Regions from separate parts of the Paenibacillus sp. W2I17 genome, predicted to be linked through region 3. Evidence: predicted binding sites of a transcription regulator. Region 3 holds the regulator's gene; each other region holds the start of a gene.
What was found. The regulator Rex, encoded in region 3, represses fermentation and respiration genes when NADH is low (regulators of the CRP and FNR family bind a similar motif). The targets are predictions, from matches to a motif close to TTGTGAAATATTTCACAA.

Region 1 (9,980 bases), 4.7 Mb from region 3:
ACCTCCCCATCCTCTGATCTTCCTCTGATATAACTCCTTTATGATTACAGCCAAGGAACATACAGGCCACAAGCGGCTGTAATCAAGGGAGGAAGTACATGTATGACCGTCATTTCAAATGAACCCACATCCAATGAATCCACCGAATCACCCGCCTCATCTGCGGAATCTTCCAAAAGCTTATGGACCAACCTCCGGTTTGTCCGCATGTTTATCGCATACTCTCTGGCTACGTTTGGAGATTGGTTCGATGCACTCGCCATCCAGGTGATGGTGGCCTACCGCTGGGGCGCCGATCCGCTGATCATTGCACTTATTCCTGTATGTATGGCTGTCCCGGGCATACTGCTGGGCTCCTTTGCAGGTGCCCTGGCTGATCGACTGCACAAAGTAAAGATCATGATCCTTTGTGATGTGATCACCGTGGGATTAACCGTTGCTATTTTATTCGCACCAAGCCCGGCATGGTTGCTTCCACTGCTCGCTCTGCGTGCCATGATGGGAGTGTTCCATGTTCCGGCCCAGCAGGCGTTAACCCGTCAGGTGGTGGCAGAGGAGCATCTGTTTCAGGCATCGTCCCTAAACGGTTTTGTGAGCCAGTATTCTAAAGTGGCGGGACCACTTCTGGGTGCAGTCATTTTGGCCTTCTTTTCACCACAAATCTGTATTGTCATTAATGCCTGTACCCGCCTGTTGTCGGGTGCGGTATTATGGCCCTTGCGGCGTTTGATAGAAAAGTCGGAGTCCGTTGAATCAGACGGAAGTGCTGCAAGTGAAAAGGATGGATCGGAATCTTTGTTCTCCCAGTGGAAGCAAGGCTGGCGTTTTATACAGAGCAGTCGCACCGTGCTGAGTACGATTTTGTTCGGCTGTTTTGGACTCATGGCCATTCTGATGATTGATTATCAGTTTACGACCCTGTTTCGGGAGATCAAGCCAGGTAATGAATCACTGCTCGGATGGTTGGGGTCTTCGGCAGGAGCTGGGGCAGTCGTCACCATTTTGTTGTTAAATCGCTTGCCGAGAATTGGGTATGGGTGGGGACTGGGTGGAGGATATCTGTTCGTGGGTGCCGGAATCGCTGCGCTGGGGTGGATCGGCCCACAAACACCCGAAATTTGGGTTATTATCTGGGGCCTCTGCATTGGGCTGGGTAATGGGCTCTTTATGGTAACTCTGAATTATTTGCTGCAAAAGGAGACCCCTCCTGCCTATGTAGGGCGCGTCTTTGGCATTCAAAACTCGTTATCCAGTGTGGTGCTTGTTATTGCACCGATTGCCGGTGGTGCCCTGATTCGTGCCACAGGGGCGAGTCCTACTTTTCAGTATATTGGTCTCACTACGTTAGTCATTGGCTTGGCAGGCATAATGCTGCAGCGTATCTTGTGGGGAGTGAAGCAACCCTCCATGTCTGAAGCCAAAGAGATCATTCCGCAGGAATCGGCCTGACTGCTTTGACCCGATTCCTAACATCATTGTATCTACAGTCAGACAAACAGCGGCTTCCGGTAGTTACCGAAGGCGGCTGTTTGCTGTGCTGGAATGTTGGATATTGAGCAATCACACTTCCGCCTGCGGCACGCTCGCGCTGCTCGCCGGGCGGCAGAACCTGGCGGGTGAATGGGCCGAATCGGCCCAGCGGCAACCTACCGCCACAGGTCGCCCGGCGACGACAATCCCGCCGGGCCTGCAAACCCTGCTGCGCCTGACAGCACCCGGCGCAGCCTTTGCTGATGAATACACCAACCAGTGTAATCTTTAATCTTTAATCACTAATCACTAATCTCTGATTGCTAGTCTCTAGTCTCTAGTCCCCAACCCCCAATCCCTTTAATCCCGAACTGTTTCTCAATTGGTCTCCGATTGAAATTGCAAAAGCAACGGAGCTACCGGTAATCGGAGCATTGCCCGAACCGTGTATTGTTCCGTTGCTAATGGGTCGAGCCCTCAAGCCCTCAATTTTCCACTCTGCACTTAACTCAACGTAACCCAATTCGTCTCAACCTTTGCATATCACCGCTCGAAAACAGCGGATCGGCGTGCCGTACATGTCAGACCAGATGGCATCGTCTGGCTCTTTCACATTCAGCTTATCTTCAATGGTTAATCCGGTGACAGCCATGATTGTCTCCAGCAGATCAGGCCGCATCTCGGGCACATCGAAGGTAGCGATTAACTGTCCGTTTGGTTTCAGCACCCGAGCGAATTCACGAAACGCTCGCAGCATCGTGCCTGTATCCAGATGCTCCAGTACAGAGATACAGAACACCCGATCAAACTTACCCGACTCGTACGGAAGCTGGGCCAGATTAGCCTGTGCACGGTGCAATCGGACGAGAGTTGATTCCGGCAGATCCTGAGCGGCTTGCTCTCCAAAATCAGAAACAATATCCAGTCTTATCGCCTCTTCAGACAAAATACGTTCATCCCAGTCACAAGCGTGAACCTCGCGGCAGTGTTCTGCAAGCCAGAATTTGAACGGATGGGAGATGCCGCAGGCTGCATCAAGGACGACATCATCTGGACGTGCAAACCGCCGGGCCCATTCATATTCGTAGGGACGGCTCCACCATGCCGGATGCAGCGGGAAGACCAATGTGTCCGTTTTAGGATCACTTTGCCGAATGTATCTTGATTCCATGAATTCCGTTGCCTTGGGCATATCCATCATCCCCGAATTCCCTCCTTCAATCCTGTCTCTGCCAAAAAAGATTCCAACACCGTGCTCCAACGGCTCCGCCACCTGGCAAGATCATAGGACAGTGCGGTCTCGCGCGCATAGATTCCCAGTCGTTCTCGCTCGGCCCGATCCTGTACAAGACGTACCAGTGCGGCGGTTAGTTCCTGCTCGCCAGGAGGTACCAGTAGCCCATTAAAACCATCCTGAATCAGATCATTCAATCCGCCAACATTGGAGGCAATTACCGGAAGTCCACAGCTCATCGCTTCCAGACAGGCATAGGAGGTGCCTTCCGAGAACACAGTTGGAATCACAGCGATATCTGCCTGATGGTAGGCCTCCCGAATATCCCGGAAATCATACGTGCGCTGGTTAATTCGTTCCGCATGTGGATGAGTACGATGCCAGTAACGAAAGACTCTCCCGACCGTACTGCCTTCGACCAGTTCCCCGGCAAATTCAATCTCCAGATCCGGAAAGGCTCCAAGTAGTTTATCCGCCGCCAACATCATTGGAATAATACCCCGCTCCATGCTGATGCGGCGCGGATAGATAATGCGAATTGGGTGGGGAGAGGACACAAGGGCATCCACAGTTTTCTTTTCAACCTGTCCCTGAATCGGACCTTTAACCTGATACTCAGCATCTGCTTCTACTAGAATCTCCTTAGCCCAATCCGTTGAATTCCGGTGGTTATGAGCAAACCTATACGTTTCGCCATCTGCCTCGACTTCTTCCAGTTTCGATAAATTCAAATGGAAATCTACCGTTCCTTTCCCCTCTCGTTCTGGATCGCTATCTGTATCCCCACCTCCATCTCTGTTAGCCTTACCACTGTTCGCTCCAGCACCACTCGTTCCATCCTTGCCTTCTACAGCTTGCACTCCTGATATAACAGCACCAACATTTTCTTCATGACTTGCCAGATCATTCTTCCATGCGACAAGCCATTCGTCTTCCTGTTCTTGCTCAAAGGTTCGCGTTGGTGGGGCAGGTGTGAAATAGGACGTATCCACCGCATTGGGAATCAGGACAACCTGCCTTGGATCGGTATAGGTGCACGCAGCCCGGCAAAAGGTCTGGAAATGGGAATCCACGGATACAATGCACACGAGTCCATCCAGAGCCAGTTGAATATGTTCCGCGACTTGTTGTTTGGTCTCCAGTGGCAGTCCGGGACGATCCCAGTTAATGCCGTGACAGATGCCAAGACTGCCGGGTTTGTAGGTGATGGGTTGCCACAGACAGCTGGCATAAATCACTGGGCCGCGCGCTGCTGCTGCCATCCGGTCAAAGGCTTCCGGTACATTATCCATGTCGTACGAATAACCAAATACGTCAATCTGCTCCGTCCGAGTCTGGAATGCTTCAAAATAAGAGAGCTGATGAACTTCGGGAATATGCCCGAGTCCACGGATGACACTGCACAGATCCAGAATGTAGCGTTCCAGTCCACCCCCAAATACACGACCGAATTCCCGGTTGTACCCGTCGGTGAAACTATGCGTCAGAATACTCACCACGCCCATCTCACGGTCCCTCCTTCCAGGGGATCAGCCGAGGTTCCGGATCGAGAATAGACTCGTAATGTGCAAGATTGCCCCACTCACCGCTCGGATCAATACGTTTGTAGCGCAAATATTTACGAACCCGGTCCTCCAGACTGCCTGCCCAGCCGAGATGCTGAACCTTCAGTTCCGTGCTGACTCCAGGCAACACGGTGCAGGACAAGGGGAGGCGGGGAACATGATGATTCTGTTGTGGATAAAAATAAGGATATCCAGGCATATACCGTACAAGTGAAGCGGTATGCCGTTTGTGCAGACACCAGAGATCATCTTCCCGGTAGTGGGTCCGGCCACCCCACATATCGTAGAATCGAAATGCAAACCAGTCCGCATACTCCTGATTAATCAGAGTACGTATGGCTTTCTTGGCCTCTGTGCTGTACAGCTCATCCGCATCAACTGAGAGCAACCAGTCGGGACATGTTCCCGCCGCCGCTTGCCATAAGGTGTTGCGAAGCCGCCATTCCTCGGCGAACAGCGGTTTCTCCAATACCTCCAGACGGACCACCTTTGGATAGGCTTTGCATATGTCCGGGGTTCCGTCTGTGCTGGCATCGTCCACAATCACGATCTCATCTACGAACTCACTCAGATCATGCAATACTTCTTCAAGGTATCGGCCACGTTCATTGCGAACCTGGAGCATAGCTGTCAGCTTGTTGCCTTTGCTTTTGCGAACCCGACGAATGGAGAAGGGCTCTTTGAATACGCTCGTTTCCTCCTCTATGGAAGTAGTGTCCTGTTCGAATTGACCATGTGCGTCAGTCCAGAGATGCACTTGGCTTCGGGAGTCATGTGATGGTTGTGCATGATCCGGCGTGTGATCGCCATTTTCCAATAAGTTTATATGTGTCCTATCCACTGTTTCCGTTGGCGTGAAAGTGGTTTCGGTTCGGATATCCCTGTGCACCATTGGCCCATTCAACTGTTGTCTACGCTTCTTCGGGTCCAGCATCATGGCACCTCCCCAAGCAATTGCTGTACAGCATGATCCAACAGCTCCAGCTCGACAATCCGGGCTAGCGCATCTTCATCCTCCAGTGCTGTCTCAAGGAAATGTCGGACTGCCCCGTGTCGTTCCCCTCGCAGTGCCAGCGCACTGCCGGATAATTGCTGGTAATCCCGGCGACTGGCATCATCCTGAATATCGACTGCATGCACCAGAGCCAGTGCTTCTTCCACACGTCCAGTCTCCTGGTAAATGCGGAATTTCCAATGTCTCGCCGTTTCTCCGCCAAGTTCGTCCAGGATACGCAGGGCGTTTCCGTAATCATCATTCATACGCAGTAGTTCCGCTCGTACAAGTTGATCTTCTCCTGCCTCAAGCCAGCGACAGAGCTGTTCATAATGATGCCGTTCCTGTTCGTCGGCTGCACTGATTCCATACACCAGCAGGGCGTCCTCCAACTTGCCGGTCCGGGCATGAATGGCAGACAGGAATCTATAGTGTGAGACTACACAGTCACTGCGACCATTCAAGACCGCATGGGAGAATGCCTCTTGAAGTGAATTGATAGCCCGAGGATCTTCAAGCAAGTACTCATAGGCTGCCAGCAAAAAGGATATCGTCTCATGTGCACCTGCTTTGGCACGGAGCTGTTGGTAGAAGTCGGCACGTACACTGCATTGAAGCAGTGTGACGCTATCTGGAGTGCCTGACAGGATCTGCCGCAGCGCATGCAGGAAGAGCAGTTCGTAGTCCCGGAGGGGGACTTCGAGATCATCCTTTTGCATCGTCCCCGCAGGTGCAGGGTCTTCGCCGCCCAGCCAGATGGCACGTACGCCTTGGAATAACAGCTTCATATAACGTGTTTCGGAGGATGTGCCGACCAGATCGGCGATGCCGACGAGTTTGGAAATACTGCTCTCCCATAACGGAGATTCTGCTTCGTTTCCAGCAGGCTCAGGGAGCAGGGCAATACATAGCTCAGGCTCCAGCGAAGCTGTAGCCATTAGCCAGTAGGGATGGGCGACTACGGCTACGGTGCGAGGTTCCAGCAATAGCTGCTCGGCTTCAGGGAGGGAGATGACGGTAATGACCGGAGGTACATCTTCTGTTTGCGTCAGGCTGCTGACATAGTAGACCTCTCCCTCGATCGACAGCAGTGCAGCAATATCGGGATAGGGAAAGGATGACCAGCCTCCTTTGCGAGGGAAGAGAACATACCGGACAGGGGGCTGTGTTGTACTGGCCTTATCCAGGCTGACTTCGGAGTCTTCACCTGGTAGTGGTGCAGGTTTTTCCATAAATAGTTCACCTCACCTTGACTGTAATATGGTGCGTCATTCACTCTGCATGTACTTCATGCTTTCACTTCATATGTAAAGCCCTCACGGTACTTCGCATGATATGCCTGAGACTAACATATGGGCATTCCGTCCCAAACATGAGTATCTTCCATGAATAGATGCAGTTGGCAAGCTGTGATAATAGGCTGAATTTTATCTTTTATGTGACCAGGATCACTTTTTTTTGCGCTAGAGACGAAGATTGTGATAATTCTCACATGTATAAAATAGGTAATCTGGCACAATACGTTCATCAACGTATTTGGCGGACAGACAGCGAAGGTGCAGCTTCAATGCCAAATACGCATACTGCGAAGTGAACAGAAAGAAGGGGTAACGGTATGGATCCGATTATGTTATCGCGTATCCAATATGCACTTACAACGATTTTCCATTTCTTTTTTGTCCCGCTATCCATCGGTCTTGTACTGTTGGTTGCAATCATGGAGACGTTGTACGTTGTTAAGGGTAAGGAGATTTACAAAACGATGGCCAAGTTCTGGGGCAAGCTGTTCCTGATTAACTTTGCCGTCGGGGTTGTCACAGGTATTCTGCAAGAGTTCCAGTTTGGCATGAACTGGTCCGAGTACTCCCGATTTGTCGGAGATGTGTTCGGTGCGCCACTGGCTATTGAAGCGCTACTGGCGTTTTTTATGGAGTCTACATTTATTGGATTGTGGATATTCGGATGGGATCGTTTGTCCAAAAAAGTGCATCTAGCCTGCATCTGGCTGGTGTTTGTCGGCACATTCCTGTCCGCGCTGTGGATTCTGGCAGCCAATTCGTTTATGCAACATCCTGTTGGGTTTGAGATTAACAATGGCCGAGCCGAGATGAATGATTTTTTTGCACTCATCACAAATGGTCAGCTTCTCGTTGAGTTCCCACATACAATCTTTGGGGCATTGATGACAGGGGCCTTCGTTGTAACCGGGATCAGTGCCTACAAATTGATGAAAAAGCAGGATGTGGAGATCTTCCGCAAATCGTTTAATATCGCGATCATTATCGCTCTTGTTTCCTCATTTGGCGTCGCTTTCTCCGGGCACTTCCAGGCGCAATATCTGGTGGAGACACAGCCGATGAAGATGGCAGCCAGTGAGGGCACATGGACAACGACAGAAGATCCGGCACCATGGACGGTGGTCGCTTTTATTGATCCGGATAAACAGGAGAGTACGGGTGAGATCAAAATCCCTGGATTGCTCAGTTATCTGTCCTACAGCAAGTTCTCCGGTAGTGTCAAAGGCATGAAGGAGCTTCAAGCTGAGTATGAACAGATGTATGGACCGGGGGACTATATCCCGCCGGTACGGACAACATTCTGGAGTTTCCGCATCATGATCGCAGCGGGTGGTTTAATGATTGCACTGGCGCTATACGGTACGTTCCTAGCCATGCGTAAGAAGCTGGAGGTCGCTGGAAAGTGGTTTATGCGTCTGATGGTGTTCGCCATATCTTTGCCGTTTATCGCCAATACGTCAGGTTGGATTATGACCGAGGTAGGAAGACAGCCATGGACAGTATTTGGCTATATGACAACCGAAGCCGGGGTCTCGCCGAACGTATCCGCAGGAATGATCCTGTTCTCGACCATCGCTTTTACCGCTGCGTATACGGTTCTCGGAATCGTGATGGTATACCTGTTCGTACGTGAGATCAAAGCAGGACCGTTTGCGGTCGAGAACCCAGAAGATCACGATGAATCGGCCGATCCGTTCGGCGTGGATGGAGGTTATTCCGTTGTCACTAAGTGAGTTGTGGTTTTTGCTGATTGCCGTATTGTTTGTTGGTTTCTTCTTTTTGGAAGGTTTTGATTTTGGTGTGGGGATGTCTACAGGCATTATCGCCAAAACAGACCGTGAACGTCGGACTCTGATCAACTCGATCGGTCCGTTCTGGGATGGTAATGAAGTATGGCTGATTACGGCGGGGGGAGCAATGTTTGCTGCCTTCCCGCACTGGTATGCCACGTTGTTCAGTGGTTTTTACCTGCCACTTGTGGTGGTGTTACTCGCCTTGATTGGCCGTGGAGTTGCTTTCGAATTCCGCAGTAAAATGAAACAGCAGCGCTGGCGCAAAACATGGGACATCATCATTGTTGTCTCCAGCGCGCTCTTGCCTTTCCTGTTCGGAGTGGTCTTTGCCACGTTGATGAAAGGTCTGCCCATTGATGGGGAGATGCAATTGCGTGCAGGATTCCTCGATATTGTTAATCCGTACACCGTGATTGGCGGCTTGAGCGTAACCCTGTTATGTCTGGTGCATGGATTGCTGTTTGCCTCACTACGGACAGTAGGTGATCTCAGAGAGCGTGCCTTGAAGACAGCGCAAAAATTGATGCTGCCGCTGGCTGCACTACTCGCTGTTTACGCGTTAATGACGTATTTCATGACGGATGTGTTCGCCGTACGCGGCTGGGCTCTCTGGATCATGGTTGTACTTGGTGCAGTTTCGCTTGCACTTGCGGCATACTTTGTTCGTCAGAAGCGTGAAGGCTGGGCTTTTGGTATGACTGGAGCAGTTATTGCAATTGCCTTTGCCTCGGTCTTTATCGGACTTTTCCCAAGAGTGATGGTGAGTTCCTTTGGGGCGGCGTATGACCTGACTGTATACAATGCCGCATCGGGTGCGTATTCATTGAAAGTAATGACCATTGTAGCTTGCACATTGCTGCCGTTTGTTCTTGGCTATCAGATCTGGAGTTATTATATCTTCCGCAAACGTCTGAACGAGCAGCACCACCTGGAGTACTGATATGGGACGGGGGCTGCTGAAGCTGCCGGGCATCCGGCCTGTACTTGCGCTGGCATCAGCGCTGGTGTTGCTACAGGCGATGACGATCATTATGCAAGCCAAATGGCTGGCACAGGCCATCACGGCATTGTTTGAAGGTTCATCCGTAACGGAGCAGTACCCGGTACTGCTGCTGTTCCTGGCTGCTTTTGCCGCCCGCTACGCCCTATCCTTCTGGTTACAACTCGTGACTTCACGATATGCGGAGAAGACAGGGACTGATCTGCGCAGACAGATGGTGGAGCAGTGGTTCAGACTTGGACCGCGTTATGCCAAGACGGAGGGCACAGGACATCTGGTTACACTGGCACGTGAGGGAACAGCCCAATACAAGACGTATCTCGAACTATTCATTCCTCGCATGCTGGGCATAGCATTCACACCCATCGTCATTCTGCTGTATGTGTTCAAGCTGGATCTGATGTCCGGGGTTATTCTGATGCTGACACTCCCAATCCTGATCGTGTTCATGATTCTGATTGGCCTCGCTGCGCAGCGCAAGATAGACGGACAATTCAGATCCTACAAAGCACTCGCCAACCATTTTGTTGATACCCTGCGTGGGCTGGAGACGCTGAAAACATTGGGACAGAGCAAAACACACGAAGGGTCCATTCTGCGGGTCAGTCAGCGGTATCGGAAGGCAA
Region 2 (9,980 bases), 6.8 Mb from region 3:
GAAGTAACCGTCCATCATCGCAGTCAGATTGGATTTACGTGTAGTCTCCTCTTTACCCAATGCTTTTGGCACGATGGAGAAGGTATTGGAAATACCATCAAGACTGTGTTCATAAGGCAATTTGGCTACAGAGCCAAGGGATGCCAGTGCACCTTTTTTGTCACGACCATGCATTGGGTTCGCGCCTGGAGCAAATGGCTCACCTGCTTTACGACCATCCGGTGTAGTTCCTGTTTTCTTACCATATACCACGTTGGAAGTGATCGTCAGAACGGATTGTGTTGGAACTGCATTACGGTAAGCTTTGTGTTTGCGAATCATACCCATGAAGTTCTCCACCAGTTCAACAGCAATGCTGTCTACGCTGTCTTCATTGTTACCGTAACAAGGGAAGTCTCCTTCGATTTCAAAATCAACAGCGATGCCTTGTTCGTTACGAATTGGTTTAACTTTGGCATATTTGATCGCACTCAGTGAATCTGCTGTAACCGACAGACCAGCGATACCGCACGCCATCGTACGTACAATGTCACGGTCATGTAATGCCATTTCGATACGCTCATAGCTGTATTTATCGTGCATGTAGTGAATGACGTTGAGGGTGTTCATATACAGTTTCGCCAGCCACTCCATCATTGGTTTGAAGCGTTTCATAACCTCATTGTAATCCAGTACTTCGCTAGTGATGGCAGGATACTCAGGTCCAACTTGTGCTCCGGATTTCTCGTCACGACCACCGTTGATCGCATACAGGAGGGCTTTTGCCAGGTTGGCACGAGCGCCGAAGAATTGCATTTGTTTCCCGATCTTCATAGCCGAAACACAGCATGCAATACCGTAATCGTCACCGTAGATTGGACGCATCAGATCATCATTCTCATACTGGATTGAGCTAGTTTCAATGGATACTTTACTGCAATAATCTTTGAAAGCTTCCGGAAGTTTCGTGGACCATAGTACAGTCAGGTTCGGTTCTGGTGCAGGACCCAAGTTGTGCAACGTATGCAGGAAACGGAAGCTGTTTTTGGTTACGCGTGTTTCGCCATTCACAGACATACCACCGATGGACTCAGTCACCCATGTTGGATCTCCACTGAACAGTTCGTTGTAATCCGGTGTGCGCAGGAATTTGACAATCCGCAGTTTCATTACAAAATGGTCAACCAATTCCTGAGCCTGTTCTTCAGACAGAATGCCTTCTTGTAGGTCACGTTCAATGTAGATATCCAGGAAAGAAGATACACGTCCCAGAGACATCGCAGCACCGTTCTGTTCTTTGATCGCAGCGAGATAACCGAAGTACAACCATTGGAATGCTTCTTTTGCTGTTGTCGCTGGCAAGGAAATATCGAACCCGTGCATATCGCCCAATTGTTTCAATTCCTGCAATGCACGAATCTGCTCAGACAATTCTTCCCGCAGACGAATGACATCTTCATCAATGACATCAACTTCGAGTGCATTCAGTTCACCTTTTTTGTTACGAATCAGGAAGTCTACCCCGTACAAAGCTACACGACGATAGTCACCAATGATCCGACCACGGCCATAAGCATCTGGCAGACCGGTAATAATCCCTGCTTTACGCGCTGCACGCATGTCGGAGGTATAAGCATCGAATACACCTTGGTTATGTGTTTTGCGAATGTTTGTAAATATATCAATGACGCCTTGAGGCAATTCGAAGCCGTATGCTTCACATGCATCAATCATCATCCGGATTCCGCCTGTTGGTTGAATGGAACGTTTGAACGGAGCATCGGTCTGAACACCGACGATCTGCTCTTTGGATTGATCCAGATAACCTGGTTGGTGAGAAACAATAGTCGCTGGTGTGTTCACATCAACGTCAAGGACACCGCCATTATCCCGTTCTTTTTTGGTCAGATCAGATACGATCTCCCACAATTCTTTGGTATTCTGGGTTGCACCTGCGAGAAATGCTTCGTCACCGTAATACGGAGACAAGTTGTGTGCCAGAAAATCATTCACATCTACGGATTTGGTCCATGTTCCTTTGGTAAAGTTTCTCCAGCCTGTTTGTTGTTTGACATCTTTTTCAATCACCGACATCGTAATCCCTCCACTAATTTGGATTTCTGGACACATAACATCTTGCTTCATTCGTAGCATTGTGTGCCCAGAGCCGCGATTAATGTGAATTGTTTCACATAAACCGGAACATGTTCTCTCTACTTGGGAACCGGAACCGCGGGATGAATGTTTTTCTTACATTTTCAGTATACGACTTGGGGCTTTCATCATCTGTGATTTTTGTCACAAAGCCAGTGAACTAACTCACTCCACCTGCGCTGTGTCCCATTAAACCCTATTTAGTTTCACACTTAGCCACTGCGCGGGCAGAACAACTTCCGATCGCTGTTATCCCCGGATTTTTTCAATTTTATATTTCAAAGGGTAAAATCCGGGGATAAAGGCGAACGCTCCGCTTCTTCAGTTTTTTCTGCCCTCTCCGTTATTGTGTGAACATCTGGCTCAAACGGTCACATCACGGATTCCGTGTAACCTTTCTAGAACCCGTTGCTCCTCTATCCTCGGAGCAGCAAACCAAATCTTAAAATAAACCCTGAAAAACAGGTGCTTCGCTCTTCTGTTTTTCTGCCCTCTTCGTTATTGTGTGACCACCTGGCTCAAACAGCCACGTCACGGATTCCGTGTAACCTCTCTAGAACCCTTTGCTCCTCTATGCTCGGAGCAAATCAAATCTTAGATTGAATCCTGAAAAACAGGTGCTTCGCTCTTCTGTTTTTCTGCCCTCTTCGTTATTGTGTGAACATCTGGCCCAAACAGCCACATCACGGATTCCGTGTAACCTCTTTAAGAACCATTGCTCCTCTATGCTCGGAGCAAACCAAATCTTAAAGTAAATCCTGAAAAACAGGTGCTTCGCTCTTCTGTTTTTCTGCCCTCTCGTTATTGTGTGAAAGACGGCAATCGGGGCTCCCCTCTCGGGGAACCCTGATCTTCTTGCCGTAAGGCACGCTTCGTTCTAGATTTATTATTCAAACTTTCCGTAGAAAGCGTTGCGGTATACATCAGCCAGTTCAGTTACCAGCGGCAACTTCGGATTGGCGGTTGTACATTGGTCTTCGAAGGCACGGTCTGCCAGATAATCTACATGTGCTTCAAAGTCTTTGGCATCAAATCCGATTTCCTGGAACGATTCTTCAATGCCCAAGATTTTGTTCAGGTTACGGATGGCATTGATGAGACTGGTAACGCCTTCTTCTGTCGTACGAGCAGGCAATCCCAGTATGCGGGCGATTTCGGCATACCGCTCATCCGCTACAAAGTGCGAATATTTCGGGAACGATGCAAATTTGGTCGGTTTTTTCGCGTTGTAGCGAATAACGTGCGGCATCAGGATTGCATTGGTGCGTCCGTGTGCGGTGTGATACTGACCGCCCCATTTGTGCGCCAAGCTGTGGTTAATGCCCAGGAATGCGTTGGCAAACGCCATACCTGCAATCGTGGAAGCATTATGCATTTTCTCACGTGCCAGTTTGTCGCCTTGCAGCGCAGATTGCTCCAGGTATTGGAATACCAGTTGGATTGCTTTAATCGCAAGTCCATCCGTGTAATCATTTGCCATAACAGATACATAAGCTTCAATCGCATGAGTCAGTACGTCCATACCTGTATCGGCAACGGCTGTTCTAGGTAGGGAGTATACAAACTCCGGATCGACAATCGCTACGTCTGGAGTCAGCTCATAGTCGGCCAATGGATATTTGGTGTTACCTTGATTTTTATCTGTGATAACCGCGAACGATGTCACTTCAGAACCTGTACCCGATGTGGTTGGGATCGCTACAAATTTCGCTTTTACGCCGAGACGTGGATATTTGTAGATCCGTTTGCGGATATCCATGAATTTCTGTTTCAGATCGTTGAAGTCCGTGTCCGGATATTCATAGAACAACCACATGGCTTTGGCAGCATCCATCGGTGATCCACCGCCAAGTGCGATAATGCAGTCTGGTTGGAAGCGGCGCATCATTTCGGTTCCACGATCTACCGTTGTTGTGGATGGATCTGGCTCAACATCGGAGAATACTTCGATTGCTACCGGCATTTGGCGTTGACGCAGATAGTGTTCTACCTTTTCAACATATCCAAGCTTAACCATCATGGCATCCGTAATAATCGCAACACGTGTGATGTCAGGCATTTTGGCAAGATACTGCGTTGCGCCTTTTTCGAAGTAGACTTTGTTCGGCACTTTGAACCATTGCATATTCACGGTACGGCGAGCCACCCTTTTCACATTGATTAAGTTCACAGCGGTTACGTTGGAAGAAGTCGAGTTACGTCCGTATGATCCGCATCCCAGTGTCAATGACGGCATGTTTGTGTTGTAGATATCACCGATGGCACCGTGTGTGGATGGCGAGTTCACAATAATCCGTCCGGTTTGCAGACGATCTGCGAATTTGCCAATCACTTCTTCATTTGTGGAGTGGATAACCGAGGAGTGACCCATGCCGCCAAAAGCAACCACTTCTGCTGCACGTTCAATTCCCTCTGCTGCCGTTTTAACTTTGTAACAAGCCAGTACCGGGCTTAATTTCTCAGCCGACAATGGGAATTTGGTACCTACCCCTTCAATCTCGGCCACGAGAATTTTGGTGCCTGCCGGAACTTCAATACCGCACAACTTCGCAATACTCACCGCAGATTGACCAACAATCGCCGGGTTCACCGCACATTTCTCGGCATTAATCGCACCTGCTGTCAATTTTGCTGCTTCATCTTTGTTAACAAAGTAACAGCCATTTGCAATCATTTTTTTCTTCACTTGATCAAAGATCGGTTCTTCAATGATGACCGCTTGTTCAGAAGCACAGATCATGCCGTTATCGAAAGATTTGGACAGGATCAAATCCGTCACTGCCTGATTGATATCTGCGCTTTTCTCGATAAAGCAAGGTACGTTACCCGGTCCTACGCCCAGTGCAGGTTTACCACAGCTGTACGCTGCACGTACCATGCCTGATCCGCCTGTTGCCAGAATGAGAGCCACATCATTGTGATTCATCAGTTCGTTTGTACGATCCATGGAAGGATCATCAATCCACTGAATACAATCCGCTGGTGCACCATGTTTCACAGCCGCTTCCAGCAGGATTTTGGCAGCTTCCCGGCTACAATTCTGTGCAGATGGGTGGAAACCAAAGATGATTGGGTTACGCGTCTTAATGGAGATCAGTGCTTTAAACATCGTTGTTGATGTTGGATTCGTAACCGGGGTAATCCCCATAATAATACCGACCGGCTCCGCAATTTTCTGGAAGCTCTCATACTCGTTATCTTCAATCACACCTACGGTTTTGTCATACTTGATGCTGTGGTACACATATTCTGTTGCAAATATATTTTTGGTGATTTTATCCTCATACACTCCGCGGCCTGTTTCTTCTACGGCCATCTTGGCGAGCATCATGTGTTTATCCAGACCCGCAAGTGCCATCGCTTGCACAATCCGGTCAATCTGCTTTTGGTCCATCTTCATGAATGCGGCGTGTGCTTTATTCGCTTTGTCGATTAACGTTTGAATATACTGACCTGCTGTCGGTTCTTTTGCTGGGGCGACTTCGTTCTTTACAGCCATCTCCCTCATCCTCCTAAAGGTTCGTATTAGTTTGTCTCTCTCGTTTACATTCACATCGTAACATGACAATAAACTTAATTATGTGATTTTTTTCACAAAGTATAACAAATTTAATTTAAGTTTTGTAGTGTCCTTCATACGACCATTTTCACTTCCTATTTAAAATATAGGGCTGTAAAATTCATCCTCTCCATTAAAAGTGAATTTTATCACAATGTTTGAAATTTCGTCATTTTTGCCCCCTTTCCTTCCCCCTCAAACGGTAAGATTAGGTATATACTGAACTTAAAAATTGAACCACCGCAATTTGTACCGTCCTTCCTCCCGGCCGAGATGACCCTGATCAGGACGGCAACGGTTTGCGGCGAACCTCGGAGGCTACTGCTTACTACAGAAGGTCGTCCGATGGACATAAAGGGGAGATAGACTTATGAGAGAACTAACAACTGTACTGGAAAAGCGCGGTAATACTAACTGTTTCTCGGAAGCAAATTTCAACCATCTGCTGGTTACCATGAAAGATAGAACCTATCCGGAAGGTACACATCTGTACTGGGAAGGCGACATCTCTGACAAACTTTATTATATGAAACGGGGCCGTGCCCAGATCACCAAATCCACGGATGAAGGCAAGGAACTGATCATGTACATGTATCAATCCGGTGATATGATTGGGCAGGCTGATCCCTTCTTTGGCTCTAAACACAGCTTCTCAGCGGAAGTATTGGAGGACAGTGAGATCGGTGTACTGGAACATAAAGACCTGGAAATGTTAATCTGCCAGCATTGTGACTTCGCGATCGATTTTATGAAATGGATGGGCATCCACCACCGGTTGACACAGACCAAATTCCGGGATCTCATGTTATATGGCAAACCGGGTGCACTTTGCTCCACCCTCATTCGGTTGTCGAATTCGTATGGTGAGCCTCATGGAGAGCATGTCATTATTCACAAAAAAATTACCCACACGGACCTGTCCAATATGATTGGAGCCACTCGTGAAAGTGTAAACCGCATGTTAAGCGACCTGCGTAAGAAAGATGGGATTGAATATGACAATGGCATGATTGTCATCAAAGATCTGAAGATGCTGCAAGGAATCTGTCACTGTGAGCTTTGCCCGAACGAGATCTGTCGTATTTAATATTTGACTATGCTGATCGGATCTTGTTTATATATTTAATGAAAAAAGCCCAGTTCTCTAAAAAGAGATTGGGCTTCTTGGTATACTTAGGATGCATTGGTTAATTCAAGCTTAACCGCATCACGTGGATTCAATTTCATGTCCAGACCATTTTCCATTAATTCTTTGTCATTCACCATAATGACCCACCGCTCATTCATACGAGGCGTGACATTCTCGACCGAAACGACAAATTTGTTATTCTCCGACATTCTTACAATGCCGCTGGACTTCAACACATCACGAACTGTGCACTCTTGAACGTAGACGCCGGCATATTGACGATTAAGGGTTGGCATAATGTTTCCACCGCTAACCTTGAGTAACGTTGTCTGATATGCAACGCCATCCCCCCCACTGTCAGCGGCTTTCACGTAAATGATCACTTCATCTTTGGCATGAAGTTCCATGTCCCAATCTTCCTGTTCAATATCCTTGCCATTCAATTTGACAGCCCAGCTAAGCGAAGAATCCAGAGAAACTTCACCGACGGATTGAATCCGTTTGCCATCTGCCGTAAAATCAACCAGTCCGCTATTGAGTAATGCTTTTTTGAGTGTCAAACCCTCACTAAAATCTCGCTTAATGGACTTTGTCGCATCAGGCAAAAACGTACTGCCATCTACAGCCACTGTGATTGTATTCGCTGTTTCTGTTTCTTTGACAATTGGCTGCTCAGAAGGCTGTGTCTCACTACAACCAGCCAAGATCGCCAGTAGGAGCAAACATACACCTATGTAACCGGGGATTTTCTTCATCATGTAGGTAACACCACCCTGCGTAAAATCATTCACCCTGTTGTCCATAACCTCTATTATGGCACAACCTTCGGCAAAAAAAAGTGTCAAAGCCGTTACTTTTAAATGCTGTCCCCTCCAAATAGGGCTTGTACAAGAAAGAGAGCCTGCACACAGGCTCCCCAATCTAATTCATTTTTATGTTCTAATTGGTTACGTTATCACTGGACACAAGCCTGCATGTATGTCCGTCCTCCATCGCCATCTTTCAGATATGGATTAAGCCCGAAGAACTGCTCCTCAGATACGTAAACACCTGTCAGCAATCGCCCTTCAAGCAATCCACCGTCCACCTGCACGCAGCATGAAGGTGCGTCTACATACTCCTGATACAACGGAATCTGCCCATATTGTTGATGTACCTTGAATACCTTGCCTTGCTCATGCAAAGGTCGTTCCGAGAAATAGGTAGGCACAATATAACGGGCAATGACATCCAGTTCCTGCACGCTGTAAAAGGGTTCATCACCAAGCCATGGTGCAAACATTCGAATCTTCTCATATTGTGACCAAACAACCGCCTGAATCAGCATTTCTGCCTGAACCAGCCGACCTTCTCCCACATCCAGAACCAACCGCTTCCCATGGATGGTTTCTTCCATCTGAGAAGTCGTTGAATCAGGTTGTCCCAGCTCACATCCGATACACTTCCAGCCCCTGGACGTTTGAATCCATTTTTGCAGCACCGCCGGAGCTAATCTCGGACCATCGCTGTTCACAGAATGCGTATTCACTTCGGCAAGATCATCCTTAACTGAACGGGAATATGCTGTGCGCTTAAACAACTCCGCAGCTTTTTTATAAATTAGATGGACCTGAATGGATGCGCTCTCAAGTTCTGCAATATCTTCTTTGCCGTAGCGTACTTCAAGGGATAAGCTTTCTTCTCTCATGACAAGTGGGCCTCCTTCGCTCCGGCCGTCTGTGGCCATTTTCTATAGATTATACTACAACTCATGACAACATGTGCATAGCCCAGGAGAAAAACGCCGATCCACCTAATACTTAAGACAAAAACCCCTGATTTCCACGGAAATCAGGAGTCTATGTCATTCATGCAACAAAAGTGGGTGATGCTTATACGTTAGTCAACCCACTGCTCAGCCCAGTCTTGAATTTGATTCATGACAGGCTGGAGCGCTCTACCTTTATCCGTCAGTTCATATTCAATACGAACTGGCGTCTCGGGATAGACGTGACGAACCAGAATACCTTCACTCTCCAGATCTTTCATCCGTTCGGATAACATCTTATCACTCATGGATGGAATCAGATTGGAGATATCCTTGAATCGCTTCGAACCACTCATCAACGTTTGAATAATTAAACCATTCCAGCGCTTGCCCAAAAAAGAAAACGCCGTCTCAAAACGCGGACACATCCGCAAGTCTTGACCTTCCACATTAATCACCTCTTTAGAGATCACTCAAATCAACTTACATTTTGTTAGTATATTTCATATTAACATATTTAAGCTTCAAAGAAAACGCCTGCAACTAAAAAGTTTAAATTTTAGAAGCATAACATCCAAAATGGATCATACATCCCAGTATACATTACACGTTGCGTCGTAACCATGGGAAATATCGTATAACTTCCCCATAGTACTATCTTACCCAAAAAGAACCCAACTGCCACAGTCATCATTGACTCGGAGAAGGGTTCTTTTTGAATAAAACGTATAATTTCCATTTCACGATTGAGTTAGTGAATTAGACCAGCACGCCACCAAATGGTCTTACAGGTTCACTCTTGCCAAATTCCGGCTTAAAGCTGCGGGCAGGATATGCCCATTTCACTGCGTTGCTGATCACTCTTAATATTTCCGGCTTGTAATAGGTCGGATACGTCTCATGACCTGGTCGGAAATAAAAGATTTTACCTTCACCACGCCGGAACGTACATCCACTCCGGAATACTTCCCCACCCTGGAAGTTACTTACAAACACCAGTTCATCCGGTACTGGAATATCGAAGAATTCACCGTACATCTCTTCTTTTTCCAATACAATCTTGCCCTCGATGCCATCCGCAATCGGATGAGATGGGTTAACACACCATACAATTTCCTGCTCGTCAGCTACACGCCATTTCAGATCGCAGCTGGTTCCCATCAGCGCTTTGAATGGTTTGGAGAAATGACCTGAATGGAGCACAATCATCCCCATGCCGTTCAGCACTCGCTGCGCGACCTTCTGTGAGATCTCATCGCTTACGCGATCATGTGCCATATGTCCCCACCATATAAGCACATCTGTGGAATTCAGCACTTCATCACTTAATCCGTGTTCAGGCTGATCCAGTGTAGCTGTACGAATAGCAAAGCCTTCGCCGCCAAGTCCGTCAGCCAGTGCTCGATGCAGAC
Region 3 (9,980 bases):
TTCGTTGTTCCTTCCGCAGACGATGGTGTCAAAATCGGAGGATCAACTTGTGTGAATCCGTTACCATCAAAGAACTGCTGAACAGCGCGAATAATCTCTGCACGAATCACCATAACAGCACGCTGCTTCGTGGAACGAAGCCACAGATGACGATGATCCATCAAGAAATCAACACCATGCTCTTTAGGCGTAATTGGATAGTTTTCAGTCAGGTGAATGATCTCAACCCCTGTAACAGTCATCTCGTAACCGGACGCACTGCGAGGTTCTTCACGAATAATACCTGTAACATACAAAGAGCTTTCTTGTGTCAGGCTCTTGGCATTGTTCCAGATCTCTTCACTAACTTCACTTTTTACAACAACCCCTTGGATATATCCGGTTCCATCACGCAGCTGCAAAAACTGAATTTTACCGCTGGAACGTTTGTTGTTAATCCAGACACCGATTGTTACGGTTTCACCCACATGCTCGTTCACATTACGAATTACACAATTCGTATTCATACCCATATCTCCCCTTGATTCCTGAATTTGAAAATGCAGCGGGCAGGCTTATGCCTGTCCTCTGCACTTCCTTGTCATTCTATATTTACTTTACAGTTAGATTACTGAGAATTCAATACGATTCGGTGTGTATCACGTGCAATGACCAATTCTTCGTTTGTTGGCACAACGAGAACTTCCACTTTGGAATTCGCTGTTGTGATCCGGCGCGGTTCACCGGAACGAATGGCATTCAGCGCTTCATCCAGTTCAACACCCAGATAAGTGAGCTGCTCACATACTTTTTGGCGAAGTACAACGGAGTTCTCACCTACACCAGCCGTAAAGACGATCACGTCTACACCGTTCATTGCAGCTGCATATGAGCCGATGTATTTACGCAGACGGTATTCGTACATTTCAAAAGCAAGCGTGGAGTTGGCATCGCCATTCTCCATACCCTCCGTAATCTCACGCATGTCGCTGCTGATTCCGGAGATCGCAAGCAATCCACTGTGTTTGTTCAACATGGAGTTTACTTCGCTTACGCTCAGTTCTTCCTTGTTCATTACATAAGGTACGATGGCTGGATCAAGGTCACCACTACGTGTTCCCATCATCAGTCCCTCAAGTGGAGTCATACCCATCGAAGTATCCACGGATACGCCACCTTTAACTGCTGTTACACTGCCACCGTTACCAACGTGACAAGTGATAATTTTCAGATCTTCCAATGGACGATCCAGATACTCAGCAGCAGCCTTGCTTACGAAATCATGGGAAGTACCATGTGCGCCGTAACGACGTACTTTATATTTTTTGTAAAGCACACGCGGAATAGCATACAGATAAGCTTTTTCCGGCATCGTCTGATGGAACGCTGTATCAAAGACCATAACCTGTGGAACACCAGGCATGTTGGCTTCAGCCGCACTAATACCCATCATTGCTGCAGGGTTATGAAGTGGAGCCAAGTCGAACAAACGACGAATTTCAGCTTTGGCAGCATCATCTACCAATGCAGATTCTTTAAATGCTTCACCACCGTGAACAACACGGTGTCCAACAGCTTGAATTTCACTTACAGAATCCAGTACACCATTTTCTTTGTGAGTCAAAATATCAATAACTTTACGGATTGCTGTTGTATGCTCCAGAATTTCACTAACTTCTGTAACATCCTCACGGCCTGTCGGTTTGTGTGTCAGAATGGAGGAATCCATTCCGATCCGTTCTACCAAACCTTTAGCCAGTACAGATTCGTCAGTCATATTATACAGTTGATATTTGAGCGAGGAACTCCCCGCATTAATTACGAGTACTTTCACAGTCGGTCACCATCCTTGTCGTACTTGAAGAATCCTTCGCCTGTTTTGGCACCCAGGTGTCCTGCACGCACCATTTTCTTCAGGACTGTTGAAGGACGATATTTCAATTCTCCGAATTCACGGAACATTCTTTCGAGTGCAGCTTCAACAGAATCCAATCCAAAACGGTCAGCCATTTCGAGTGGTCCATGTTGGAAGTTGTATCCGATACGCATTGCATCATCGATATCTTCAGCAGATGCAACACCTTCTTGCAATACATGCAACGCTTCGTTAATCAGCAGGCAGATCAAGCGGGAAGTTACGAATCCAGGTGATTCATAGATCATGACTCCTTTTTTGTCCGCTACTTCTTCAACAAAACGTCTGGTCTCTTCGAATGTTGTATCCGAAGTTTTCAGTCCACGAATAATCTCTACAAGATCAACCCGGGATACCGGGTGAATAAAGTGCATACCAATAACACGCTCTGGGTATTTGGTCGAGCTTGCAAGCTCGGTCAAACTCAGCGTGGATGTATTACTTGCCAGAATGACATTGCTTGGACAAACTTGGTCCAGTTGGCTGAATACTGCTTTTTTCGCATCCAGATCCTCTGAAATTGTCTCAATGACCATGTCGCAAGTTCCAAGTTCAGCTAAATGAGCTACCTTGGTAATACGGGAAAGAATCAATTTCTTCTCCGCTTTTGTAATCGCCCATTTCTCCAGTTGTTTATCCAGATTGGTTTCGATCATGTCATATGCATGGTCCAGCTTTTGTGTTGTATGCTCCACGAGAAGCACATCAAGTCCTTTGGCTGCGAGCATCTGGGAAATACCTTGCCCCATCGTACCGCCGCCGACAACTCCTATTTTTTTGAAAAACATGGTTCTGCTCCATCCTTTCGGTTCTCTATTTCTCTATTGTACCCTGTTCGCCGAAAATTACAAATTTCGACCCAACATATAATAATATCTTAGCACGAGTGAAATGTAAAAAAAAATAACCAGCATAAATAAATTATGCTGGTAGAAGGGCACTGTCACGAAATTGACAACGAAATTGCTCGCCGGACAAAACTTCCTCACGAATCAGGATGTCGAGTGAATTGTCGAAAATTGTCCGTTGTTCTTCAAGCAACTGCTTTGTCTGTTCCATCAGTTCTTGCAGAATTAATTTATTCTCTCGCATCAGTTCCTCGGTTGTTACCATATCCATGTTCACAATCCCAAGTGAAGTCAACCCCGAAGCCATCATGGTCTGTACAACATTGGTTGCCTGATCAAAGTCATTGCGTGAACCTGTGGAACGACCACCGTAGTACATTTCCTCCGCAGCTGCTCCTCCAAGTGCAATCATGATCTGCTCTTCCAGGAAGCGCTTTGTATAGAGGAACTGTTCTTGTTGCGGGTTATGACGTACATATCCCAGCGCCTGACCACGCGGACTAAGTGCCACCTGACTAACACTGCCTGGGCGAACGAGTTCTGCCATAATGGCATGTCCCAATTCATGAATGGCGACCCTTTTCTTCTCTTCCACACTGGACTCACGGTCTGTCTTCTCACCCATCATGACCTTATCAATAGCCATGGACAAATGCCGCTGTTCAATGTTTAACATCCCGTCCCGCATAGCGTATATAGCTGCTTCGTTCATCACACTTTCGAGCTGTGCACCGGAGAAACCATACGATTCTTCAGCTGTTTTCTCCAGATTAACTTCCTTCATCAGAGGTTTATTCACCGCATGCAGTTCCAGAATATGCTTTCTACCCTTTTTGTCAGGCAAGTCCACTTGAATGTGGCGGTCAAAACGTCCCGGTCGCGTCAGGGCGCTATCCAGCATCTCTTTACGGTTCGTTGCAGCGATAACCAGAATTCTTGGCGTATCGGAAGAATAGATCCCATCCATTTCCGTCAGGAGCTGATTCAGGGTCTGATCATATTCACGCTGTTGACCACCTTCACGTTTACCCCCGATGACATCGATTTCATCGATAAAGATAATAGCGTTTTCCTTATTTTCCTTGGTGGCACGGGTCCTCGCGTCCTTGAACAAATCCCGAATTCTGCTGGCACCCACACCAACATACATTTCCACGAACTCACTACCCGATGCTGCTACAAAAACAGAATCGGTGTAATGGGCAGCAGCCTTGGCCATCAACGTTTTCCCTGTCCCTGGAGGGCCCGTCAGCAAGATCCCTTTTAACGGACGAATCCCAAACTTCCGAATTTCTTCATGTTTGATGAGAAAGTCAAGCGCTTCACGCAATTCCTGCTTGGCACTGTCCTGTCCGCCAATTTCTTCAAAAGTAAGCTTGGAAGGTCCTTTTTTCTTCCGTTTACGTTCCTGTGCAGCGCCTACTGTAATCCCGCCACGCATTTGCATCATGAACAGCAAAGCTCCGACAAGTACCGCTGCAATCAGAATCGGAACAATATTAACACCAGTAAAAGCAAGGAAAATAATCAATACGGGAAAAAATCCGATGGCAACTTCTTTTGTCCATTTAGGCATTAGGCCACACTCCTATCTGACCGGGCACACGCGGCAGAATAATAAACTTGCTGGCATCTCCGTCTCTGAGACTGACATATACATTGTTGTCATCCATCGCTGTATTTACCTTAATTCCATTCGTCGCCATCTTTGACAACGTTGGTGTAATCTCGGTGTATTGCTTGTTCTCCATCGCCTGAGCTACGGTAAACATCGCATCCCCCCACCAACTTTCCAGTGCTTCACTGGAATGATCCACAACATCCAACTTTAGTGAACGTGTTCCAATTAATGTCTGTCCTTCTTTGTGAATATATTGTACCAGTCTGCCCAAATCAACATCAGGTTGCAGATCCAGTTTCAATTGTACGTCATCGCGGTTAATAGTTAATTGAACGTCATTGACTCCATCGTACTGGGTAACCATCTTTTCAATCGGATTCTGCACGGCCACCTGACGATATACAAACCAACCTCCAAACAACACAACGGCTGAAATGACGGCAGTTAAAGCAATAGGCAATACTTTTAGCTTCAAGTGAATTACCCCTCCCAGATTTTGGCCTAACCTACTGGCTTATTGGTATATACGAATATGTGCACATTGACTCCTGCGAGAATTTCGACAGGTTTGTTTGTTTTTGAATGTAACTTTGAGTACATATCTGAGTATATCACATCGTATATACATTTTCGAAGGTGAAAATATGAATAAATTATTAATTTTAACTATTTAAATCAAGAATGTTTACAGACAACACAAAGAACCGGTTCAGTCGGATATCCGTCTGCCGGTTCTTTCATTTCTTTAATTCTCTAGTTATGTCGCTCTATTTGTTCTAGCTGTTCGGGAGTGTATAGACCAGGTCCACCTGTTCTCCGTTGCTAAAACGATAAAAGCGATAGTGGTTATGCGTACCGTCTTTATAATACACTTGCCACACATATATTCCATTCACAACTCCGGGCATGATTCGTTTAATCTCGCCGGCAGGAACTTCAGAACTGAAGCGATTGCGGATCTGCGCTTCGGACATGCCATTCTGCAGCAGCTCACTGTGTACAGCGTTTGCCCCCGTAGCCGGTTGATTGTTTGCATCGAATTTAACCCAGACCATAACATCCTGGTTATCCTTATTTTTGCCGATCAGGGTCCAGTAGATGTTGTCAGAGCCTTCTTTGTCTCCCCAGATGTACTTGCGCAATTCATCATAGGATGTAATGCCCAGTTGCTTCTGTGCTGCTTGTATGGCGAGCGCTTCTTCCTTACGTTGGTCCTGTGTGACATAGACGTAATAACGCTGAAGTCCAAACAGAATCAGAACTAGTGCAAGCAGCGAAATCCATATCCACTTCTTTTTTTTCTTCAAAAGCCGAACTTCCTTTCCCTATGATGCTCTGTCCTGCAATTAACGAGCAAGCAGACCATCAAATGCCAATTGAGACTCACGCAAAATGCGTTCTTCATCCAGCGTCAGACATTCGCCATGTTTCACCACTTGTTTTCCATCCACCCATACGTGCTCAACATCTTTGGCAGAAGCCGAGTAGATCGTATGTGAGATCAGGTCTGTATGTGGATAGAAATGTGCCTGTTCAATGTCAAGGGCGATAAAATCAGCCTTCATGCCGACCTGAAGCGCTCCGGTATTGTTCAAGAAGATAGATTTGGCACCATATGACGTTCCGAGTAGTAACGCTTCGCCTGCTGGTACTGCCGTCGGGTCACCAGATACACCTTTGTGGATCAATGCAGCCAGTCTCATTTCCTCGAACATATCCAGGTTGTTGTTGCTTGCCGGTCCGTCTGTTCCGAGTGACACGGTAACTCCTGCTTTCAGCAACGCAGGTACCCGCGCAACACCGGAAGCGAGTTTCAGGTTACTTCCCGGGTTATGGGATACAGCCACATCATGACGGGCCAAAATTTCAATTTCTTCGTCATTAAGATGCACCGCATGTGCAACCAGAGATGGACGGGAGAAAAAGCCCAGTTTCTCCAAATGTGCCACAGGACGCAGTCCATAATCAGCCACGTTCTGCTCCACTTCACGAAGCGTTTCAGACATATGTGTATGGAGAGGAAGGTTCAGATCGTTCGCGACCTGCACAAGCTTCTCTATGTAGTCAGGAGGGCATGTATATGGTGCATGTGGCGAGATTACGGTTGTAATGCGACCATCTGCCTGTCCATTCCACTCACGTGCAAACGCTGCCGACTCCTCCAGCTTCCGCAGTTGCTCTTCTTCCGAGCACAGTCCGATTACACCACGTGCCAGTGCTGCTCTAACGCCGGATTGCTCCACAACTTTGGCAACTTGATCCATGTGATCGTACATGTCCAAGAACGCTGTAGTTCCGCCTTTCAACATTTCAAGCACCGATAGCGAGGTTCCCCAATATACATCTTCTGAAGTCATTTTCGCTTCCATCGGCCACATTTTTTCCTGCAACCATACTTGCAACGCAAGATCGTCTCCGTGCCCTCTGAGCAACGACATTGCTGCATGACCATGCGTATTGATCAGACCCGGCAGGAAGAACAGTCCTTTTCCATCTACTTTGGTACTATTTTTGTCTCCATCCGGCAATGTCTCACCAATATGCACAATCTTGTCATCCTCAACAACCATGTATCCTTGAACCACGTTCCATGTTGTGCCGCCTTCATTAACGGCAAATTTGCCGTTGTGAATTACCCATCTATTTGTTGTCATCTTCCTCGTCGTCCTTTCCAGTCTCCAAGTAATAGGCCAAACTAAGCAGATCCGTTGTAAAGTCAGCATGGTGAATGCGGATATGCGGCGGTGTTTTTAGAATGGTTGGTGCAAAATTAAGGATCGCTTCGATTCCGGATTCAATAAGCTGATCCGCTACATTTTGGGCTTCCGTATCCGGAACCGTAATAATACCGATGCGGATGTTTTCCGTTTTAACCGCTTCCGTCAATTCATCCATTGGTTTTACCGTCAAACTGTTGATTTGACTACCAATCTTCGGTCCATATGCATCAAATACAGCAACAATCTTCATGTTGTCTTTCAGATATGCGTTGTAGTTGGACAAGGCTTGACCGAGATTACCCGCTCCTACCAGAGCTACATTAATTTGCTGATCGATTTTTAGAATGTGACGAATTTTCTCGATCAAATAGGATACATCATACCCGATCCCTTTACGACCAAAATCACCGAAGTAAGCCAGGTCTTTACGAATTTGGGCCGGATTCAGATCCAGCCTCTGTCCAAGCTCTTGAGAAGAAACAGTAGCCACCTCACGCTGATGCAACTCGTTCAAATAACGCAAGTATACAGGCAGACGTCGTACCACCGCTTCCGAAATTTTATCCGATTTCATTCTTGCTCCCCCTTACCAAGGCCACGATAAAATAATAGATGAAAAGATGAGCATTCTGTATAAACTCAAAGATAAACGTGACATTTTATACAGAATGCTCCTTGTAATTTAGGTTATAAGTTCTTGCGTGCAACTGCTTTAATCGGATACGGGAATATCTAATAAAGTTTAACGCCAAACAATAGTTTCATGCAATGATATAACGAACAAAACAACCATTATTTTTGTTCATTAGCAGGTTTTTCCAACCAATCGGTAATTCGTGGAACCATCTGCTCCGTGAGCATGTGTTCCATTTTGGGACCAGGTAATGAATATAAAAAGAATTTACCATAGTACGCTTCAATCACCCGTGTATCATAAACAATGACAATTCCTCTGTCCTTCGCTGTACGCACCAACCGGCCAAATCCCTGTTTGAAACGAATGACCGCTTGCGGCACGGACAGTTTCATGAACGGATTTTTCTTCTGTTGCTGAAGCAGCTCACTCTTGGCTTCCACCAACGGATGATTCGGTGGCTGGAAAGGCAGTCGAACAATAGCGAGACAGGTTAGGGCCTCTCCCGGGATATCTACACCCTCCCAGAAGCTGCTTGTGCCCAAAAGTACCGTTGCTTTGGCATCTTGGAACCTGCGAGTCAATTTGGAACGACTTCCACTGTCAACGCCTTGCCCAAGCAACGAGATGTCGTTACCAGATAGCGCCTCCTTCAGCGGATCATAGACCTGTCGCAGCATCTTGTATGAAGTAAACAGAACCATCATGCGTCCACGCGTAGCAATTGCCGTCTCTGCGAGTGATTGCACCAGCATATTAACAAAGTGCGCATCACCCACACTTCCCTTCACACTTGGGAAATCACGCGGAATCACCAGAAGTGCCTGATCGCGATAGTTGAAAGGTGATGGCAACATCGACGTTAACAGCCGATTATTCTCAGAGGCTTCCTGTAAGCCAAGCTGCTCAATCATGAACTGGAATGACTTATCCACTGAAAGCGTAGCTGATGTAAGCACAACACTTTTCTTTTTATCAAAAAATAAATCCTTAAGTTGTGCACTGACATCTACAGGTACGGCATACAGCTGGAGAGATTTGCTGCGGAACTGGCCGCTGGCTTCCATCCAGTATACCGTTTTAGCATCATCCATACGCATGAAGAAACGTAGATTCTCCTTCAATGTGGTCAGATCTTTCAGCAATCCTGTAATGTCCGTGATCAAACTATCCGATTGATAATCATCCTGATCCTCTTTCACCTCAAGCAGCAATTTGTCCCCTTTTCGAACCAAATCGCCCAGAGTCACATAGATCTGGTTCTCCAGATCCTGCAACTCCTGCCATTTTGCAGGTTTCTGAGATGCTTTCAGACGCAGTGAAAATTGCCCCGTCTCTCCCGGTGAAGCATCACTTCGTTCAGGCAACAGACCGAACAAGGCATCGCTCATACGATCCCACAGCTCCTTAACTTCAAGAGCGAGCGGGAACATCTGATCCACCATGGAGCCCCATTGCACCGAATTTTCATGCCCGGATAACTGCGAACGAAGCATAGGCAGCTGACCATTACGACTGTCTTTAAATAGGCGGGTCAGTGTATGAACCAAGGTGAAATATTTCATATGCATTCCAAGATGTTTACCAGCGACATCCTCCAGATGATGTGCCTCGTCGATCACAAGACTCTCATAGGCTGGCAGCAGCTGATGCGCGGCTTTCACATCCGTAAATAATTTGGAGTGATTGGTGATTACGATATCAGACAACCCTGCCTCATGTTTGGCACGATGGTAGAAACATTTGCGGAACCATGGACATGATCTTCCCAGACAAGACTCAGATTCGCTCTGTACCGTCTCCCAGAAGTCCCCTCCGCGTCCGCTAAGGTTAAGTTCCTCATCATCTCCGGTTTCGGTCTGCGTAAGCCAGACAATCATCTGAGCTGCTGTGAAATAATCCTCTTTAGGTGTGGCGAATTCACGTTTATTGATTTTGTGTTCAAATTTGCGCAGGCACAGGTAATGTCCACGTCCTTTGAAGACAGCAGCTTTAAACGGGAATGGAACCACTTGGGTAAGCATCGGAATGTCCCGCTCTCTCAATTGCTCCTGCAGATTGATTGTATGCGTGCTAACCATAACTTTCTGTTCCTGCTTCACACTTTCGTAAATAGCAGGCAACAGATAACCCAGAGATTTACCAGTGCCTGTTCCTGCTTCGATCAAGAGATGTTTCTCTTCATCCAGGGCTTGCCTTACACTGCTGAACATCTGAGTCTGCGCTTCACGCTCTTCGTAATGATCTAGTGTATCCTTCAGGT

Region 1: the regulator Rex is predicted to act here: its motif matches at 6,740-6,757, upstream of QF041_RS22300 (cytochrome ubiquinol oxidase subunit I).
Region 2: the regulator Rex is predicted to act here: its motif matches at 2,156-2,173, upstream of pflB (formate C-acetyltransferase).

Annotation. Positions count from the first base shown of each region.
Region 1 covers NZ_JAUSXM010000001.1:4,961,132-4,971,111, forward strand. The annotation lists gene QF041_RS22265 (winged helix-turn-helix domain-containing protein) at 1-33, shown strand, start outside; gene QF041_RS22270 (MFS transporter) at 103-1,449, shown strand; gene QF041_RS22275 (hypothetical protein) at 1,535-1,762, shown strand; gene QF041_RS22280 (class I SAM-dependent methyltransferase) at 2,000-2,671, opposite strand; gene QF041_RS22285 (glycosyltransferase family 4 protein) at 2,668-4,209, opposite strand; gene QF041_RS22290 (glycosyltransferase) at 4,211-5,206, opposite strand; gene QF041_RS22295 (tetratricopeptide repeat protein) at 5,203-6,495, opposite strand; gene QF041_RS22300 (cytochrome ubiquinol oxidase subunit I) at 6,879-8,294, shown strand; gene cydB (cytochrome d ubiquinol oxidase subunit II) at 8,239-9,294, shown strand; gene cydD (thiol reductant ABC exporter subunit CydD) at 9,296-9,980, shown strand, end outside.
Region 2 covers NZ_JAUSXM010000001.1:6,987,196-6,997,175, reverse strand. The annotation lists gene pflB (formate C-acetyltransferase) at 1-2,073, opposite strand, end outside; gene adhE (bifunctional acetaldehyde-CoA/alcohol dehydrogenase) at 3,020-5,632, opposite strand; gene QF041_RS31150 (Crp/Fnr family transcriptional regulator) at 6,063-6,779, shown strand; gene QF041_RS31145 (hypothetical protein) at 6,866-7,579, opposite strand; gene QF041_RS31140 (hypothetical protein) at 7,777-8,508, opposite strand; gene QF041_RS31135 (winged helix-turn-helix transcriptional regulator) at 8,700-8,996, opposite strand; gene QF041_RS31130 (ThuA domain-containing protein) at 9,328-9,980, opposite strand, start outside.
Region 3 covers NZ_JAUSXM010000001.1:212,241-222,220, reverse strand. The annotation lists gene asnS (asparagine--tRNA ligase) at 1-506, opposite strand, end outside; gene QF041_RS01120 (acetate/propionate family kinase) at 608-1,813, opposite strand; gene QF041_RS01115 (3-hydroxyacyl-CoA dehydrogenase family protein) at 1,810-2,682, opposite strand; gene QF041_RS01110 (AAA family ATPase) at 2,816-4,318, opposite strand; gene QF041_RS01105 (hypothetical protein) at 4,311-4,838, opposite strand; gene QF041_RS01100 (cell wall elongation regulator TseB-like domain-containing protein) at 5,140-5,670, opposite strand; gene QF041_RS01095 (amidohydrolase) at 5,710-7,017, opposite strand; gene QF041_RS01090 (redox-sensing transcriptional repressor Rex) at 7,004-7,657, opposite strand; gene dinG (ATP-dependent DNA helicase DinG) at 7,876-9,980, opposite strand, start outside.